3 regions of the Pseudarthrobacter leeuwenhoeki genome follow, and region 3 is predicted to be linked to each of the others. Evidence: predicted binding sites of a transcription regulator. Region 3 holds the regulator's gene; each other region holds the start of a gene.
What was found. The regulator HrcA, encoded in region 3, represses chaperone genes, less so after heat shock. The targets are predictions, from matches to a motif close to TTNGCACTCGNNNNNNNCGAGTGCNAA.
Positions count from the first base shown of each region.

Region 1: groL (chaperonin GroEL) is a predicted target of HrcA. The motif match lies at 2,507-2,533, and genes of this name have one in related genera.
Region 2: groES (co-chaperone GroES) is a predicted target of HrcA. The motif match lies at 3,898-3,924, and genes of this name have one in related genera.

Region 1 is NZ_JBVAYY010000005.1:29,052-35,515, reverse strand. It holds gene ACZYX4_RS05530 (RNase H family protein) at 1-528, opposite strand, end outside; gene groL (chaperonin GroEL) at 650-2,287, opposite strand; gene ACZYX4_RS05520 (ABC transporter substrate-binding protein) at 2,607-3,998, opposite strand; gene ACZYX4_RS05515 (cold-shock protein) at 3,995-4,201, opposite strand; gene ACZYX4_RS05510 (LytR C-terminal domain-containing protein) at 4,386-5,054, opposite strand; gene ACZYX4_RS05505 (DUF3263 domain-containing protein) at 5,135-5,452, opposite strand; gene ACZYX4_RS05500 (uracil-DNA glycosylase) at 5,560-6,351, shown strand; gene ACZYX4_RS05495 (siderophore-interacting protein) at 6,413-6,464, shown strand, end outside.
Region 2 is NZ_JBVAYY010000001.1:218,496-224,959, reverse strand. It holds gene guaB (IMP dehydrogenase) at 1-922, opposite strand, end outside; gene ACZYX4_RS01135 (SGNH hydrolase domain-containing protein) at 1,103-1,261, opposite strand; gene groL (chaperonin GroEL) at 1,758-3,368, opposite strand; gene groES (co-chaperone GroES) at 3,446-3,742, opposite strand; gene ACZYX4_RS01120 (THUMP-like domain-containing protein) at 4,038-5,270, shown strand; gene ACZYX4_RS01115 (shikimate 5-dehydrogenase) at 5,329-6,183, opposite strand; gene ACZYX4_RS01110 (glycoside hydrolase family 3 N-terminal domain-containing protein) at 6,256-6,464, opposite strand, start outside.
Region 3 is NZ_JBVAYY010000008.1:94,364-100,827, forward strand. It holds gene lepA (translation elongation factor 4) at 1-631, shown strand, start outside; gene hemW (radical SAM family heme chaperone HemW) at 674-1,912, shown strand; gene ACZYX4_RS08850 (DUF4870 domain-containing protein) at 1,937-2,356, opposite strand; gene ACZYX4_RS08855 (DUF3097 family protein) at 2,501-3,349, opposite strand; gene hrcA (heat-inducible transcriptional repressor HrcA) at 3,582-4,595, shown strand; gene dnaJ (molecular chaperone DnaJ) at 4,706-5,833, shown strand; gene ACZYX4_RS08870 (16S rRNA (uracil(1498)-N(3))-methyltransferase) at 5,836-6,464, shown strand, end outside.

The sequences.
Region 1 (6,464 bases), on a different contig from region 3:
CTGCGGTGCCTGAGCGGCTGCTGCGGGAGCGGTCCGGGCTGCGGGAGCCGGAGCCCCGGCCGCGGCGCCGAAGCCGGGGCCCTGGCGGACGGCCACGCCCTGCTGGAAGGCCGTCGAGGCGGCCCTCGCGCGGTCATCCGCAGCCTCGTTGAGGTCGTGCCCGGCGTGGCCGCGCACCCATTCGAAGGTGTATTTGCGGCCGACCAGCGCCTGGTCGATCTCCTTGAGAAGTTCGACGTTCATGACCGGCTTGCCGTCGGACTTGCGCCAGCCCTTGCGTTTCCAGCCCGGCATCCATTTGGTGACGGAGTTGATGACGTACTGGCTGTCGCAGAGGATATGCAGGTCCTCGCCCGGCAGGTGCGCGGTGGAGCGGAACAGGTCCAGCACGGCCATAAGCTCGCCCATGTTGTTGGTGCCGTGCGGCCATCCCCCGGCCCGCCAGCAGTCGTCGTTCACGTACCAGGCCCAACCGGCCGGGCCGGGATTTCCTAGAGCCGAACCGTCGGCCGCTGCTGTAATCGTCACTGCACTATCCTGCCAGACGGGGCGGGCCTTCAACGCCGACGGCGGCCCCACCCGAAGGAGGGACCGCCGTCGTTGAACTGGACGCTCGGCGCTGGACCAGCCAGCGCCGGAAGCCGGGTGGTTAGAAACCGCCCATGCCTCCCATGCCGCCCATGTCGTCGCCGCCGCCCATGGCCGGGGAGTTCTTCTCCGGCTTGTCGGCCACAACGGCCTCGGTGGTGAGGAACAGTCCGGCAATGGAAGCCGCGTTCTGCAGGGCAGAGCGGGTGACCTTGACCGGGTCGTTGATGCCGGCAGCCAGCAGGTCGACGTACTCGCCGGTTGCTGCGTTCAGGCCGTGGCCTGCAGGCAGGCCGCGGACCTTGTCGACGACAACGCCGGGCTCGAGGCCAGCGTTGAAGGCGATCTGCTTCAGCGGGGCGTCGATGGCAACGCGGACGATGTTCGCACCGGTTGCCTCGTCGCCTTCGAGCTGCAGGTTGGCGAATGCCTTGGCACCGGCCTGGATCAGGGCAACGCCACCGCCGGCGACGATGCCCTCTTCGACAGCAGCCTTCGCGTTGCGGACAGCGTCCTCAATGCGGTGCTTGCGTTCCTTGAGCTCGACCTCGGTTGCGGCACCGGCCTTGATGACTGCAACGCCGCCGGCCAGCTTGGCCAGGCGTTCCTGCAGCTTCTCGCGGTCGTAATCCGAGTCGGAGTTCTCGATCTCGGCGCGGATCTGGGAAACGCGGCCGGCGATCTGGTCAGCGTCGCCTGCACCCTCGACGATGGTGGTCTCGTCCTTGGTCACAACGACCTTGCGGGCGCGGCCCAGGAGTTCGAGTCCGGCGGTCTCAAGCTTGAGGCCGACTTCCTCGGAGATGACCTGGCCACCGGTGAGGATGGCGATGTCGGCGAGCTGCGCCTTGCGGCGGTCACCGAAGCCCGGAGCCTTGACGGCGACGGACTTGAAGGTGCCACGGATCTTGTTGACGATCAGGGTGGCCAGGGCCTCGCCCTCGATGTCTTCGGCAATGATCAGCAGCGGCTTGGAGGACTGCATGACCTTTTCGAGGACAGCAACCAGTTCCTTGACGTTGGCGATCTTGGAGTTGACGATCAGGATGTACGGATCCTCAAGGACCGTTTCCTGGCGCTCAGCGTCGGTAACGAAGTACGCGGAGATGTAACCCTTGTCGAAGCGCATGCCTTCGGTGAGCTCCAGCTCGAGGCCGAACGTGTTCGACTCCTCGACGGTGATGACGCCTTCCTTGCCGACCTTATCCAGGGCCTCGGCAATCAGTGCGCCAATCTCGTTGTCACCGGCAGAGATCGACGCGGTGGCGGCAATCTCTTCCTTGGTTTCGATTTCCTTGGCGGAGGCCAGGAGCTCGCGGGTGACAGCTTCGACAGCCTTCTCGATGCCGCGCTTGAGGGACAGGGGATCAGCGCCGGCCGCGACGTTGCGCAGGCCTTCCTTGACCAGGGCCTGAGCCAGCACGGTGGCGGTGGTGGTTCCGTCGCCGGCGACGTCATCCGTCTTCTTGGCAACTTCCTTGACCAGCTCGGCGCCGATCTTCTCGTAGGGATCGTCCAGCTCGATCTCCTTGGCGATGGAAACACCATCGTTGGTGATCGTGGGGGCGCCCCACTTCTTTTCGAGGACGACGTTGCGTCCACGCGGGCCGAGGGTGACCTTGACGGCGTCGGCGAGGATATTCAGGCCCCGCTCAAGACCGCGGCGTGCCTCTTCATCAAATGCAATGATCTTGGCCATAACGGCAGTAGTCCTTTCGGGACAGTCGTTAAGAATGAACCTTTGCTGCGGTGCCCGCGACGGACGATCCTTGCCCCGCGGCCTCTGTATGCCGCCGGGCCAGGGATCTCACCCCAGCCAGGTGTTTCTTTCGCTCCCGGCTGCGGCTGCTGCAACTTCGCGGCCGGGCGAACCGGGCGTCGTTTTAGCAGTTAATACGCAGGAGTGCTAACTCAATAATTAGCACTCCCCCGGGGAGAGTGCAAGCAGTGGGCCCGCCGGCAGGCCCTGCATCGGCCCGCTGGCGGCACTCCGGCACGACGCAATACGCTACGGGCGATTAACTCCCGTTGCGGCTGGCCGTCTCGCTGCCGCTCATGGTCGCCGTGTTGTCCGCACTGTAGGTGTAGACGACGTAGTTTGCGGCGCTGACGTCACCGTTGGCATCGAAGCCGATCCGCCCGGATTCACCGTCGTAATCGGGCTGCTTGCCGGCCCGGAGTGCGTCGAGGCACTCCTGGTAGCTCTTGCAGACCGTCGATTCGCCGGAGGTCCCGGAGCCGCCGGATGTCTGGACCTTGCCGCCCGAGACGGCGATCAGGCTGGCCGCGACGGAGGCTCCGGCGTCGTCCTGGGCTGCAGCGGCCGCGATGGCGGCGAGGTTGACGGCGTCGTACATCTCCGCAGCAAAGGTCATGTCCAACAGCTCCGGATCCACGGTAACCAGTTCGCCCTGGAAGTGTGCGGAGGCAAAGGTCCCCGGCAGGATCCCCCGGGCACCGCCGAGGGCGCTGGATCCGAGGCCTGAGCCGTACTGGTTGACAGCACCGTCGCTGAGGATGAGCTTCTTTCGGGCAACGCCGGCATTGTTTAGCTCGGCAATGGCGCCCTGCGCCCCTGCCCGCGAGACCAGCACGACGGCGTCGGGAGCCGCCGCTTTCACGGCAGCGGCCGCCTGCTGGGCCTGGCCCGGGGCGAATCCGGCGACGGTGACGGACCCGAGGCCGGCCTGCCGGGCGGCGGCGGCGACGGCGGTCGACACGTCCTTGCCGTAGCTGCCTTCCTCGTACACCACGGCGAGGGTGGCGGCACCGCTGTCCTGGGCAAGCTTGACCAGCACGGGGGCCTGCGCAACGTCGGCTGCCGAGGTCCGGAAATAGAAACCGCCGCTCTGATAGCTGCTGAGCCCGCTGGCGGCGTTCGCGGGGGAAATGATGGCGATCCTGGCGTTGGACAGGACATCGATGGCGGCGGGCGCCCGGCTTGAGTCTGTCGGGCCAATGACGACGTCGGCGTTTGCCGCCACCAGCGCCTTGGCCTGCGCTGCGGTGTCCGCGCTGATGGTCTCCGGGAACAACTCCACCGGTTTGCCGTTGTGGCCGCCCGCGGCGTTGATTTCCTTGACGGCAAGCTTTGCGGCGGCCAGCTGGGGGGCGTTGAGGAAGTTCTGCGGGCCGGTGTTGTCGAGGATCAGCCCGATCCGCAGGGTGCCGTCGCCGCTCGGGTCCGCCTGCTCCACGCGGGCGCCGCCCGTTGGCCCCAGGCACGCTGTCAAGGTCAGGGCCGCAGCCGCGGCCACTGCGGCGGCGCGGCCGATCCGCAGGGCCGCAGCCCGGCGCGGGGAAGACCGGCGCGGGGAAGACCGGCGCAGGCAAGAGCTGATGGTGGCTCGTTGAGCAGCAGCCTGGTCGGCAGGGTTCTGCGAAGCGTGTGCTGCAGCGGCGAAGGTCACTGGACAGGCCGGACACTTTCGGCCTGCGGGCCCTTTTCGCCCTCGCCGACTTCGAGTTCCACGCGCTGCCCCTCGTCCAGGGCACGGAAGCCCTCCCCCGCGATGGCAGACCAGTGCACGAAGACATCGGCCCCGGAGCTGTCCACGGTGATGAATCCGTAGCCCTTCTCGGCGTTGAACCATTTGACGGTTCCCAATGCCATGGTGTTCACACTTTCAGTCGGCTGGCGGGCGGCCCACCACATTGTGGGCCGCGGATGGTAAAACGCACATGCAAACACAGCATGCAGACGCAGTCCGCAATTACTGTACCCACAGCCTCGGGCCGGAGCGCGGGGCGGGGGCGGGTCAGGCGGCGAATAGTTATTCAGGCGCATCCGGAACGGACTACTGGAAACCGGGCCCCAGGACCACAACGAGTGGCAGCTGGGAGTTGGCCGAGTCCACGACGGTCGGGATGCCGAGGAGTTTGCCAAGGGCTTCGGCGTTGCCCTTCTGCGCGGCGCCGCTGTAGAAAATGACGGAACGCTGCTGGCGCGCACCACCCCAGTTTCCGAGCGTGCCGATCGTCCAGCCGGCGGTGGAGACGGTTCCGCCCACACGGCTCGCCAGTCCCGCGGTCGTGGTGCCGTTGAAGACCGCAACCGGCTGGGTCTTGTCGATGACGGCAGCCACGGAGGGGGTGGCCGACGCGGACGGCGAAGCGCTGGCCTCCGGGCTCACCGGCGCCGGACTGGACGGCTCGGGGCTGGGCGTCGTCGGGGTGGAAGCCGTAGGGGTGGGCTGCGCCGGGGTGGAAGCCGTGGGGGCCGGCGACGCAGCGGCGCTGCTGCCGCCCTGCTCGGCCGAAACGGCAGTGCTCTCTCCGGGGGAGGAGAATCCAAGCTTCGGCAGAATCAGGAAGGACACGAGGCCGACGGCCAAAGCCGCGGCTCCGACTGCCAGGATGGCGCCCAGGCGGCGGCCACGGCGGGATTCGGCGGCTGCCCGGTGGACGCCCTGGCGTGCGGAGGTCTCCGGGACCCGATCAAATTCATCCCGAGCGTATTTGGTCATGGTGAAAGCGACGTCCTTGCTGGTTTCTGACGATGGCCCGCGCGGGCGTCCACGCGGGAATCCGCGCTTCCGCCTGGGCTCTACGCGTCTGAGCCCAAGCGGCGGGCAGTACGCGCACGTTGGCGTGACGTACGTAGTCTACGCAGCCTCTTCACCAGCATGGGATCGTGGGCCAGCGCGTCCTCGGTGTCGATGAGGGCATTCAGAAGTTGGTAATAGTTGGTGGCGGAGAGGTCGAAAAGCTCCCGGATGGCTTGTTCCTTGGCGCCGGCGTATTTCCACCACTGCCGTTCCAGCGCCAGCATCTGCTGGTCCCGGCTGCTCAGCGGCGACTCGGGGCTGGTCCCGGCGGCAACAGCTTCCGTCGTCGAAAGGTGCTCTTGCGCTTGTTCGGCCACGAAGACTCCCTGCTTGTTCCGGTACGGCTTGATCCGGTGAAAAGTTCCTTACTCATGTTACGGGCGACTAACAGGGTTGTCATTTGCCGCCCTGCGAGAATGGGGCTGTGCCTACCTCCGACTTCCTTGATTCCGATGCCCTGTTCGAGCTGAAGCCCGCCTCGGACGAAGGGGCCGGCTTCGCCGGGCTGGCCCGCCTGCCGTTGCATGAGCTTGTGGCGGCCGGCTGGGCGGAGGCGCTGGCCCCGGTGGAGGGGAAGTTGCGCGACGTCCTGGCGTTCCTGGGCCGGGAGGTTGCCGAGGGCCACGAAGTCCTGCCGTCGCCGTCGAACGTGCTGCGGGCGTTCCGGCAGCCGCTGGCGGGCGTCCGGGTACTGATCGTGGGCCAGGACCCTTATCCGACGCCCGGCCATGCCGTCGGGCTCTCCTTCGCCGTGGACGGCGCCACCCGGCCCATCCCGCGCAGCCTCGCCAATATCTACAAGGAACTCGAGGCCGATCTGGGGCTGCCGCCGCGGGTCCACGGCGATCTCAGCGGCTGGGCGGCCCAGGGTGTGCTGCTGCTGAACAGGGTCCTTAGCGTCCGGGCCGGGGAGGCCGGATCGCACCGGAACAAAGGGTGGGAAGCCATCACGGGGGCAGCGATCAGCGCCGTGGCGAACCGTACCACCTCCGCCGGCTCCCCCGCGCCGCTGGTGGCAATCCTGTGGGGCCGCGACGCCGGGACCGTCCGGCCGTTGCTGGGTCCCACACCGGTGATCACCAACGCCCATCCGAGCCCGCTCTCAGCCTCACGGGGATTTTTCGGCTCCCGGCCGTTCAGCCACGCCAATACGCTGCTCCAGGCACAAGACGACGGCACGGTGAACTGGGAACTCCCTCCCCTTCCCCTTCCCTGACAGGCTTCACAGCCGCGGTTCCGCCCAGGGTTGTTGGCGGTTGTTGGCTAGGCTTGGCTTCATGACCTCAGTCCCCGCAGCCACGTCAACCACCCGGAAATCCCGCCCGCAGA
Region 2 (6,464 bases), on a different contig from region 3:
CGCCGACCTTGATGCCGTCGGCACCGGCATCGATGAGCGCCTGGGCGCCTTCGCGGGTGGCGGCCTGGCCGCCGATGATGTCGACGTGCGCGGCCACCGGATCGGACTTGAGCCGGCGGATCATGTCCAGGACACCCTGGGAGTGTCCGTTGGCGGTGTCAACGAAGAGGGCGTCCACGCCGGCGTCGACCAGCGCCATGGCCCGCTCCCAGCCGTCGCCAAAGAACCCGATGGCAGCGCCGACGCGCAGCCGGCCTTCATCGTCCTTGGTGGCCAGCGGATACTGCTCGGCCTTCGTGAAGTCCTTGGTGGTGATTAGGCCCTTGAGCCGGCCCTGCTCGTCAACGAGCGGGAGCTTTTCAATCTTGTGGGTCGCCAGCTTGTGCGCGGCTTCGTCGCGGCTGATGCCGACGTGCCCCGTGACGAGGGGCATCTTGGTCATAACGTCGCTGACCAGGCGGATCGGGAAATCCGCTTCCGGCACGAAACGGGTGTCGCGATTGGTGACGATACCCAGCAGCCGCATGCCCTCGTCCACGACGGGCAGACCGGAAACCCGGTAATGCGCGCAGATTTCGCCCAGCTCGGCCAGCGTGGCTTCCGGGCCGATCGTCAGCGGGTTGGTGATCATGCCGGATTCGCTGCGCTTGACCCGGTCAATCTGGTCCGCCTGGTCGGCGATGGAGAGGTTGCGGTGCACGACGCCGAGGCCGCCCTGGCGGGCCATGGCGATCGCCATCCGCGATTCGGTGACCGTGTCCATCGCTGCGGAGAGCAGCGGGGTCTGGACCGTGATGCGCTTGGAGATCCGGGAGGACGTGTCGGCTTCGGAGGGGATGACATTCGTGTGGCCGGGCAGCAACAAGACGTCGTCATACGTCAGTCCGATGAAGCCGAAGGGGTTGTGTTCGGGCTGGGTCATGAGTGCGCCTCTTACCTTGGTTACGGGTTTCACGGGTAGGGGTTGCAACAGATGACCAGCCCGTCATTACGGGCATGCCCTGTGCAGAAGTGTTGAATAAATACTAGAACCTTGGCCGCGATCCCCATATTCCGGGACAGTAATGTGAGCAACGGCACCAGCCGGACCGGCGCCGCCGCGTCACGTCCAGCCCGTGGCCGCGAACAAGCGCTGTTCGAACATGGGGATCATGCTCTGGACATAGGTCTTGGTCAGGTGGTTGTCGTCCTTGTAGACGTACACATTCCCGACGACGGCCGGGCAGATCCCACCGGCGCAGATGAAATCGCTCAGGTCCATCAGGTGCAGCCCCGGCACCCTCCCCCGGAACGTTCCCGTCCGTGCACAGCCCGTCGATGTCCGCCCACTCGTTCTTCATGGCCACCGGAGCCGGGATGATCTTCGCGTCCGGCGTCAGCTTGCCCGCGTTCCCGGGCGCCAAGGCGGCCGCTCCGGGGGCCAGTTCCCTGGGCTGTGCTGCGGCCGCGGCCTCGTCTGCCAGGAGCTTGCTCTGCCACACCGTCGCAGGCCACGGGAGAGCATCGCGGCGAGGCCTCTCCACCCGAGGACAACGCGCAGCGCTTGCCGGGATTGAGGTGCGGCAGTGCGAGCGCCAGCAGCCTAGGGCGAATTCCCAAAGCCGGGTGCGGATGGCGAAGTAGGCGTAGGACTGGTTGGTGGCTCAGGAGCCGCAGGGGCTTGCCGCCAATTACGGCCGTGCTGCACGGATGCCCGCAGGCACAGAAAAGGCCAGCCCGGCTGATGCCGGACCGGCCTTGACTGCTATGGCTTGATGCTAGTGCTGGTGTCCTGCGTGCTGGTCTTCCTCGACAGGCTTCTCGACCACGAGGGTTTCCGTGGTGAGCACCAGTGCCGCGATGGACGCCGCGTTGCGGAGGGCCGCACGCGTCACCTTCACGGGGTCGATGACTCCGGCAGCGATCAGGTCTTCGTATTCGCCGGTCTTGGCGTTGAAGCCCTGGTTGTTGGCGGATTCGGCGACCTTGGCGACGACGACGTAGCCGTCGAAGCCGGCGTTCTGGGCGATCCAGCGCAGCGGCTGGGTCAGTGCCCGGCGGACGATGCCGACAGCAGCTGCCGCGTCGCCTTCGAGGGCCTGGACAGCCGGGTCCTCGTCGAGCGCCTTGAGGGCGTGGATGAGGGCGGCGCCGCCGCCGGCGACGATGCCCTCTTCCAGGGCAGCGCGGGTCGAGGACACGGCGTCCTCGATGCGGTGCTTCTTTTCCTTGAGCTCGACCTCGGTGGCAGCGCCGACCTTGATCACGCCGATGCCGCCGGCCAGCTTGGCCAGGCGTTCCTGCAGCTTTTCCTTGTCCCAGTCGGAGTCCGTGCGGGTCAGCTCGGCGCGCAGCTGGGAAACCCGGGCTGCGACGTCCTCTGCCGAACCGGCGCCGTCAACGATGGTGGTGTTGTCCTTGGTGACGGTGATGCGCCGGGCAGTGCCCAGCACCTCAAGGCCGACCGTGTCCAGGCTGAGGCCCAGTTCCGGCGAGACAACCTGTGCGCCCGTGAGGGTGGCGATGTCCTGCAGCATGGCCTTGCGGCGGTCGCCGAAGCCCGGTGCCTTGACGGCAACGACGTTCAGCGTGCCGCGGATGCGGTTGACGATCAGCGTGGAGAGTGCCTCGCCGTCGACGTCCTCGGCGATGATGAAGAGCGGCTTGGAGCTCTGCAGCGCCTTTTCCAGCAGCGGCAGGAAGTCCTGGACCGAGGAGATCTTGCCCTGGTTGATCAGGATCAGGGCGTCTTCGAGGACAGCTTCCTGGCGTTCCGCGTCGGTGACGAAGTACGGGGACAGGTAGCCCTTGTCGAACTGCATGCCCTCGGTGAGGACCAGTTCGGTCTGCGTGGTGGAGGATTCCTCGATGGTGATCACACCATCCTTGCCGACCTTGTCGAATGCCTCGGCCAGCAGCTCGCCGATCTCATCGCTCTGGGCGGAGATGGAGGCGACGTTGGCGACCTGGGTGCCTTCGACCGGGCGGGCGTTTTCGAGCAGGCGGGCGGCGATGGCCTCAACCGAGACCTCGATGCCGCGCTTGATCTGGCCCGGGGCTGCGCCGGCCGCAACGTTGCGGAGGCCTTCCTTGACGAGGGCCTGTGCCAGCACCGTGGCGGTGGTGGTGCCGTCACCGGCAACATCGTTGGTCTTGGTGGCGACCTCCTTGGCAAGCTGCGCGCCAAGGTTCTCATACGGGTCGTCCAGCTCGACTTCACGGGCGATAGTGACACCATCGTTGGTGATCGTGGGGGCGCCCCACTTCTTGTCCAGCACGACGTTGCGGCCGCGCGGGCCAAGCGTCACCTTGACAGTGTTGGCGAGCTTATCGATGCCGGCTTCAAGCGACCGGCGGGCAGCGTCGTTAAACGCAAGCTGCTTTGCCATGGTTTTGTCCTTTCAAAGACAGAACCCCGCGCAACTGACCCGTCAAAGAAGGATCGGCGGCGCGGGGTCCAAGAGAGTTACTTTACGACGATCGCCAGAACGTCGCGGGCGGACAGCACGAGGTACTCGGTGCCGCCGGTCTTGACTTCAGTTCCGCCGTACTTGGAGTAGATAACGACGTCGCCAACGGTGACGTCGATCGGAACGCGGTTGCCGTTGTCGTCAAAGCGGCCGGGGCCTACTGCGACAACTTCGCCTTCCTGCGGCTTTTCCTGCGCGGAGTCCGGGATAACCAGGCCGGAAGCCGTGGTCTGCTCGGCTTCGAGCGGGCGGACAACAATACGATCCTCAAGAGGCTTAATAGAGACCGACAATGACCTCTCCTTTTCGTCAGCAAATTCGTGGACTTTAAAGCTGTGGTGCCAAGGCGTACAGACCGTCGTCGCGGTGCCGGCAGCAGCCTGGCGGTAAAGCTTCAGGTGTTAGCACCCTCCCGGGGAGAGTGCCAATGACGACTCTATGTAAGTAGTTAGCACTCGGTCAAGGCGAGTGCCAGAAATTCGTTCCCGGCGAACGCTGGGCCTGCGCCGGACCAGGAGCGCCGGCCGTAGCGGGCGAAGCCCTGGCGGGCGCATAGCACCAGGCACCGGCTGAACTAGGCTTGATCCCATGGCTGACGCACCGCAGGACCAGATCGCCCCGCTTTTGAACCCCGAAGGCTGGGAGCTGCTGGCGTCGCTGGGACCCTACAAGGAGGACGACGCGTTCCGGCTCAATGCCACCCTCCGGAAGGCCGGCCACTCCCCCGAACTCGTTTCCGCCGCCCTCACCCAGTCGCGGCTGCGGACCAAGGCCGAGGCCAAGTTTGGCGAGTTTGCCCGGCAGATGATCTTCACCCAGGCGGGCCTGGAGCAGTCCACCCGGCTTACCGTGGCGGCCCGGCACGCGCAGCGCTTCGCAGAAGCCGGGGTGCAGCACGTGGCGGATCTTGGCTGCGGCCTCGGCGGCGATGCCATGGCGTTCGCCTCGCTGGACATCCAGGTCACAGCGGTGGAAAGCGACGAGACGACGGCGGCCTGCGCCACGATGAACCTCATCCCGTTCCGGAACGCCACCGTGGTCCATTCCGATGCGACGACGGTTGCCCTCGACGGGATGGACGGCGTCTGGCTGGACCCGGCCCGCCGGACCACTTCCACCTCGGGGACGAAGCGGCTCTGGGATCCGGAGGACTTTTCCCCGCCGCTGTCCTTCGTTGAGGCCCTTGCCGGCACCGGCCTGGCCGTGGGTGTGAAGATGGGCCCGGGCATGCCGCACGACTCGGTGCCCGGGGACTGCGAGGCCCAGTGGGTTTCGGTGGGCGGGGACGTCACCGAGGTGGCGCTGTGGTTCAACGCGGTCCGGCGTCCGGGAATCCGGCGGGCGGCCCTTCTCCTCGGCCCCGCGGGGGCGGCGGAGCTCACCAGCGCCGAGCACTTCGACGGCGGCCCCGTCGCCCCGGTGGGGCCTGTCGAGGGGTACCTCTACGAGCCCGACGGCGCCGTCATCCGCGCCGGCCTGGTGGCCGACGTCGCGCTCCAGCTGGGCGGGCACCTCGTGGACGAGCACATCGCCTACATCTGCGCCCCGGAGCTGCGGGATACCCCGTTCGCCCGGCCCTACAGGGTCCTGGACGTGATGCCGTACAACGTCAAAGCCCTCAAGACATGGGTCAGGGACCAGGGCATCGGAGTACTGGACATCAAGAAGCGCGGCACCTCGGTCACCCCGGAGGAGCTCCGCAAACAGCTCCTCCCCGGAGGGAAGACGGGCAGCGGCAAAAACAGGGGCAAAAAGACAGCCACCCTGGTCCTCACCCGGATCGGGGAGGAGCGGGTGGCCATCTCGGTGGAGCCGGTTTAGGTTTCGGACGGCCGGGCGCCTGGTTTCCCGGAGTACGGGTTTCCCGGATTCCCGGGGGTTACTGGGCCCGCATGAAGTCCTCGGCGGCCCGGACCTGCTCGTCGCTGGGCCGGATCCCGGTGTACAGCACAAACTGCTCCAGCGCCTGGATGGTCGCCACCTCCGCACCGGTGATCACGGTCTTCCCGGCGGCGCGGGCGGCCTTGATCAGCGGGGTCTCGGCCGGCAGCGCGACGACGTCGAACACCACCGTCGCGGCGTCCACTGTTTCCTGCGGGAAGGACAGTGCCCCGGCGTCGGGGCCCCCTGCCGTACTAGCTGCCGGACTCCCGGCCATACCCCCTCCCATACCGATAGGTGTGACGTTGATGATCATGTCGGCCGTCAGGGAATCGACGTCGGCGCGCCAGGCGAATCCGTAGAGCCCGGCGAGCGCCCGTCCCGCTTCCTCGTTGCGCGCGATCACGGTGACGTCCCGGAACCCGGCGTCGCGCAGGGCCGCCGCGGTGGCCTTCGCCATGCCGCCGGCGCCCCTCAGCAGCACCGAGTACGTCGAGGGCACGGTGTTGCGCTGCAGCAACTGCTCGATCGCCGTGTAGTCGGTGTTGTAGGCGGTGAGCGTGCCGCCGTCGTTGACGATCGTGTTGACCGAGTCGATGGCTTTCGCGGACGGGTCCATCACATCCACGAGCGCGATAACGTCCTCCTTATACGGCATCGACACGGCGCAGCCGCGGATCCCGAGGCCGCGAACACCGGCGATCGCCTGGCCGAGGTCCGTGGGGGCGAACGCCTTGTAGATCCAGTTCAGGCCCAACTGGTCATACAGGTGGTTGTGGAAGCGCGTCCCGTTGTTGCTCGGCCGGGCCGAGAGCGAGATGCAGAGGGTCATGTCTTTATTCAGGATGGGCACCGCTCCATTAAACGACAGGCCGGCCCGCACCGCCGCGTTCTGGGACGCAGGCCGGCCCGCACCGGACGGATCTCATGCGCAGCCGGTTCCCGGGCGATGGGGCCCGACGGCGACCGGCAGCTTTCCGGGCGCCCCGACATGCCCGGCCAGCACGGCGGCCAGCGCGTCGAAAGCGCCCTGGCTCCGGCCGTAGAGTGCGATCCTGGCAGGGGCTGTGGACTCCGCCAGCGGCCACGGCGCGTCGAGGGCCACCGCCACATCCGCCGCCGGGTGCGGCGCAG
Region 3 (6,464 bases):
GATCGCGGAAGTCCGCGAACCGATGGTCGCCGCCACCATCCTGGCGCCCAACGAGTTCGTCGGCGCCATCATGGAGCTGTGCCAGAGCCGGCGCGGAGTCATGGGCGGCATGGACTACCTCTCCGAGGACCGGGTGGAAATCCGTTACCGCCTGCCGCTGGCCGAGATCGTCTTCGACTTCTTCGACATCCTCAAGTCCAAGACCCGCGGCTACGGCTCGCTGGACTGGAAGGCCGACGGCGACCAGGTGGCCGACCTCGTCAAGGTCGACATCATGCTCCAGGGCGAACAAGTGGATGCCTTCTCCGCCATCACGCACCGTGACAAGGCCTACGCCTACGGTGTGATGATGACCGGCAAGCTCCGCGAACTCATTCCGCGGCAGCAGTTCGAGGTGCCCATCCAGGCCGCCATCGGTTCCCGGATCATCGCGCGGGAAAGCATCCGCGCCATCCGCAAGGACGTGCTCGCCAAGTGCTACGGCGGTGACATCACCCGGAAGCGCAAACTGCTGGAAAAGCAGAAGGAAGGCAAGAAGCGCATGAAGATGGTGGGCCGCGTCGAGGTCCCGCAGGAAGCCTTCATCGCCGCCCTCACCACGGACGAGTCCAAGGACAAGGCCAAGAAGTAGCGGTGCCAGTGATGACTGTCCCTGCGCAGGCAGGCCCGCACCGTGCCTAGCGCCCTCCCGCTGGGCGACCCGGCGCCGCCGGACGGGCTGTTGCCGGCCCAGGCGCTGGAAGGGGCCCCGGGCCGGGCCTTTGGATTGTATGTGCACATCCCGTTCTGTGCCGTGCGCTGCGGGTATTGCGACTTCAACACCTACACCGCCACGGAGCTCGGCGGCGGGGCCTCCCAGGGCGCCTACGCCGGCACCGCCATCGCGGAGCTCGACTTCGCAGCGGCGGCCCTGCAGGGCAGCGGCCTGCCGGCACGCCCGCTCAGCACGGTCTTCTTCGGCGGCGGGACACCCACACTGCTCCCCGCCGCGGACCTGGCCCGGATCCTCACCACCGCCATTGGGGCCTGGGGCCTCGATCCCGGCGCCGAGGTCACCACCGAGGCGAACCCGGACTCCGTCACCCCCGAGTCCCTGCAGCTGCTGGCCGGCGCCGGGTTCACGCGGGTGTCCTTTGGCATGCAGTCCGCGGTGCCGCACGTCCTGAAGGTGCTGGACCGCACCCACACCCCCGCCCGGGTGCCCCAGGCGGTCCAGTGGGCCCGGGACGCCGGCCTCGCCGTCAGCCTCGACCTGATCTACGGAACGCCGGGGGAGTCGCTGGCCGACTGGCGCTACTCGCTGGAGACGGCACTGTCCTACGGGCCGGACCACATCAGCGCCTACGCGCTGATTGTTGAGGAGGGCACCAAACTCGCCGCGCAGATCCGCCGCGGTGAAGTGCCGGGAATCGACGACGACGACCATGCGGCCAAATACGAACTCGCCGACGAACTGATTTCGGCCGCCGGGCTCTCCTGGTACGAGGTCAGCAACTGGTCCCGCACGCCGGAGCAGGCCTGCCGCCACAACCTCGCCTACTGGCGGGGGGACGACTGGTGGGGGATCGGCCCGGGCGCGCACTCACACATCGGCGGCGTGCGCTGGTGGAACGTCAAGCACCCCACCGCCTATGCCAACCGCCTGGGGTCCGGGCTGTCGCCGGCAGCCGGCCGGGAAACCCTCGATTCGGAGACCCGCAACGTGGAGCGCGTCATGCTGGAAGCGCGGCTGAACTCCGGGCTGGAGATCGCCAGCCTGGGCGGGCTGGGTGACACCGGGCGGCACGCCGTTGCCGGACTCATCGCCGACGGTCTCGTGGATCCGGTGGCGGCCTTCCGTGGCAGCCTCGTCCTGACACTCAAGGGCCGGCTGCTCGCCGACGCCGTGGTCCGCAGGATCCTGCCGGACTGACCCATCCAGGGCGGGACTGCGTTCCTACTTGATCCTGCGGAGGTTGAACCGGTAGCGGTACGGCTGGCCGCGGTTGACGTGGATGCCGGCCGCGACCGAGAAGCACGTCACGGCAATCCAGATGACCGTGGCCAGGACCGCGAAGATGTTGCCCACCACCGGGATGAAGACCAGCAGGTTGCACACTACGGCGGCAAGGGTGGGCGGCAGTGTGAAGTTGAGGGCCTCCTTGGACTCCTGCGCCGTGAACGGGCCGCGGTCCTTGAAGATCAGGTAGATCAGCAGCGAGGGAACGCAGCCCAGGATGCCGCCGAAGTGCGCCAGTGTGGCCCACTGGCGGTCCTCGTTTGCCGTCAGCGGCAGCGCATTTGCGGGAACGCCGTGGTACGGGGGCTGGCCATGGCCGGCCTGGTTGCCAGTGTGTTCGCGTGCGTCATCTGCCACGGTGTTGTCCTTTTAGATTGCGGTGGTGCGTTGCTGCCTGGAGGTGCCAGGGCTGCGCGGGGAGCGTAGCCGCCGTACCAAGAATACGTGCTCGGGCACGGAAGCACCGATCGGCCCGCTGGCGGGGGTGCGCGGCAAGGCTCCTCAGGGAACGGTGAGGAAGTCGATGACCTCCTCCACCCGTCCCAGCAGGGAGGGTTCCAGATCGGCGTAGCTGCGGACCGCGCCGAGGAGCTTTTGCCAGCCCAGGCCGATGTCCTCCTTGGTGCTGTGCGGCCAGCCGAAGGCCATCAGGATACCCGTCTTCCAATCCACGCCGCGGGGAATCACCGGCCACTTCTCGATTCCCAGCACGGCGGGCCGGATCGCCTGCCAGACATCGACGTAGGGGTGGCCGACGATCAGGACATTGCCGGCCGCGCCGGGGGACGCCATCACCGCCTGGGCGATCCGGGATTCCTTTGAATCGGGAACCAGATGGTCCACCAGGACACCGAGCCGGCGCCCGGGCCCGGGCCCGAAGGCGGCCACGGCACCAACGAGGTCATCAATGCCGTGCAGCGGCTCGACGACGATGCCCTCCACCCGGAGATCGTCACCCCAGACCTTTTCGACGAGTTCGGCGTCGTGCTTGCCCTCCACCCAGATCCGGCTCGCTTTGGCCACCTGGGCGCGCTGCCCGGCCACCCGGACGGAACCGGAGGCTGTTCTCGTGCCGGCGGCGGCTGCGGGGGCCCGGGGGACCGGCGGCATCAGCCGGATCGGCTGGCCCTCCAGCAGGAAGCCGAAGCCGAGACGGAAGGACCGGGACTTGCCGCGGCGGTCTTCGAGGGCAACGACGTGCATGCCGCCGGACTTCTCCACCCGGGTGACGGCACCCACCCAGCCGGACTGCACGTCTTCGAGCACCATTCCGCGCTCCACCGGCACGTCCGGCAGCTGGGCCTTGACGGGGGCAGACAGGTCCTGGGGGCCCCAATTCTGGTACGACATGGCTTACACACTTACCTTGCGCTCGGTTTGCTGCGGCGGGCTGTGCCCGAAAACACCCGCCCCGGGAGGAACGCCCGGAGCGAACTCAATGCTAACAATGCGGCGACTCATATTAGACTGGTTAGCACTAAGGCATGGCGAGTGCTAATCACCATGCCTTTGTGCCAGGACAGTATCAGGGCGGCCGGCGAACGGCTGCACCGGGTGCGGGACAGTCGAATGGAGGTGGACCGTGAGCGAACCACGCAAGCTCGAAGTGCTGCGCGCCATCGTGGTGGACTACGTCCATTCACGGGAACCCGTCGGCTCCAAAGCCCTCGTGGAGCGGCACCACCTCGGGGTGTCCAGTGCCACGATCCGCAATGACATGGCGGCCCTGGAAGACGAGGGCCTCATTACAGCGCCGCACACCAGCGCCGGGCGCATCCCCACGGACAAGGGCTACCGGCTCTTCGTGGACCAGATTTCGGCGGTCAAGCCGCTCTCCCCGCCGGAACGCCGCGCCATCCAGGCACTGCTGGAGGGTTCCGAGGACCTCGACGATGTCCTGGACCGGACCGTGCGGCTGCTCGCGCAGCTGACCAACCAGGTCGCCGTCGTGCAGTACCCCCACCTCAGCCGGGCCAAGGTGCGGCACATCGAATTTGTCCTGCTGGCGCCCCGCAAGGTGCTCGCAGTGCTGATCGCGGACACCGGGAAAGTGGAACAGCGGGTCATCGACGCGGGTCAGGATCTTTCCGACGAGGTCCTGTCGGAACTGCGCACACGGTTTCTTGGCAGCCTCCCGGGCACCCCGCTGAACCTGCTGCCGCAGTCGCTGCAGCCGGTCATTGCCAGCTGCCCGCCTGCGCGGCGCAGCGCCGCGCAGGCGCTGGCGCGCGGCCTTGAGGCGCTGGCCACCAGCAGCCGCGAGGAGCGTATGGTCATGGCCGGGACCGCCAACCTGGCCCGCTCCAACGTCGACTTCCCGCTCAGCATCGGCCCGGTGCTGGAAGCCCTCGAGGAGCAGGTGGTCATGCTCCGCCTGCTGAGCGACATGGCCGAGGACCCGCGCGGTGTGACGGTCAGCATCGGCCGGGAAAACCCGTATGACGGACTCGCGGAGGCCTCGGTGGTGGCGACCGGCTACGGCCCGGACGCAACGGCGAAAGTCGGAGTGCTGGGCCCCACCCGGATGGACTATCCGACCACCATGGCCGCCGTCCGGGCCGTAGCCCGCTACCTTTCGCGGATTCTCGGCCCCTGACGAACCGCGCAGACCCGGCTGGCCTGACGGCCCGACGGGCCGGCACCAGACTTCTTGCCCCCAACAGGCAGTGCCCCACCGGCAGTACAAATAAGGAAGAGATACACATTTTGAGCAGCCATTACGACGTTCTGGGAGTCTCCCGGGAAGCTACCGGAGAAGAGATCAAGAAGGCCTACCGCAAGCTGGCGCGGACCCTTCACCCGGATGTGAACCCCAGTGATGACGCCCCGGACCGCTTCAAAGCCGTCACCCACGCCTATGAGGTGCTGTCCGATCCGCAGAAACGCCGGATCTACGACACCACAGGCAACGAGAACGGCACCGACAACGGCTCCGGCGGCGGCAGCTACGCCGGCCAGGGCTTCGCGTTCCAGGACATTTTCGAGACCTTCTTCGGCGCCGGCGGCCAGTCCGGTCCGGCCTCCAGGGTCCGCCGCGGCCAGGACGCCCTGATCAGCGTCCGGATCGACCTCCGCGACGCGGTGTTCGGCGTCAACAGGAAACTCGAAGTGGACACGGCCGTCACCTGCCCCACCTGCGAGGGCTCGTGCTGCCGTGAAGGCAGCCACCCGGAACGCTGCGACATCTGCGGCGGCAGCGGCCAGGTCCAGCGCGCCGTGCGTTCCATCCTCGGACAGGTCATGACCGCGGCCCCCTGCGGGTCCTGCGAGGGATTCGGCACCGTCATCAAGGATCCCTGCAACGAATGCGCCGGCCAGGGCAGGATCCGCAGCCGCCGCTCCCTGACGGTCAAGGTTCCCGCCGGCGTCGCAACCGGCACCCGCATCCAGCTCTCCGGGCAGGGCGAGGCCGGACCTGCCGGCGGCCCCGCGGGCGACCTCTACGTCGAGATCCGGGTCAACAACGACGCCACATACGTGCGCGACGGCGACGATCTGCACGCGAGCCTCAACATCCCCATGACGGCCGCCGCGCTGGGCACCGAGCTGACCCTCGACACCTTCGACGGCCAGCAGGAGATCGACGTCAAGGCCGGCACCCAGTCCGGGGAGGTCATTACGCTCCGCGGGCTCGGCGTCACCCACCTGCGCGGCTACGGCCGCGGCGACCTCAAGGTCCACCTCCAGGTGGACACCCCCGCCAAGCTCGACGCCGCCCAGGAGGATCTGCTCCGCCAGCTCGCCAAGCTGCGCGGGGAACAGTTCAGCGAAGGAAAGCTTGCCGCGAGCGGCGGGGTCTTCGCGAAGCTTCGGGACCGGCTCGGTAACCTGTAGCGGTGAGCAACCCGGTCTTCTTCACTGCCCCCGGCACCCTGGATGCGGTGGTCCCCGGTTCCGTCTTTGTCCTTGACGGACCCGAGGCCCGCCATGCGGTCACGGTGAAACGGCTTGCCCTGGGGGAGGCCGTGGACATCGCCGACGGGGCCGGAAAGCGCCTGACCGGTACCGTGGTTGCTGCCGCGCCCGGCGAACTCTCCGTGGAGTGCTCCGGACTCACCGAGGAGCCCCGGCCCGGGGTCCGGCTCGTCCTGGTCCAGGCCCTCGCGAAGGGCGACCGGGACGAACTCGCTGCCGAAACCGCCACAGAACTGGGGATCGACGCCGTCGTCCCCTGGCAGGCGGAACGCTCGATTGTCCGATGGAAGCCGGAACGCGCGGCGAAGGCCCACGCCAAGTGGCAGTCCGTCGTCACGGCGGCGGCCAAGCAGGCACGCCGCGCCTGGATCCCGGAGGTCCGCCCCGCCGTCGACGGCGCCGGGTTGCAGGCGGCGGTGGCGGCGGCTGACCTCGCCATCATCCTGCACGAGGATGCCGTGCGTCCGCTGCGCCGGGTTCTGGAGGCCTGGCTTGAGGCCGGCTCCACGGTCGACGGCCTGGGCGACGGCTCCGCTGTCGACCGGGCAGA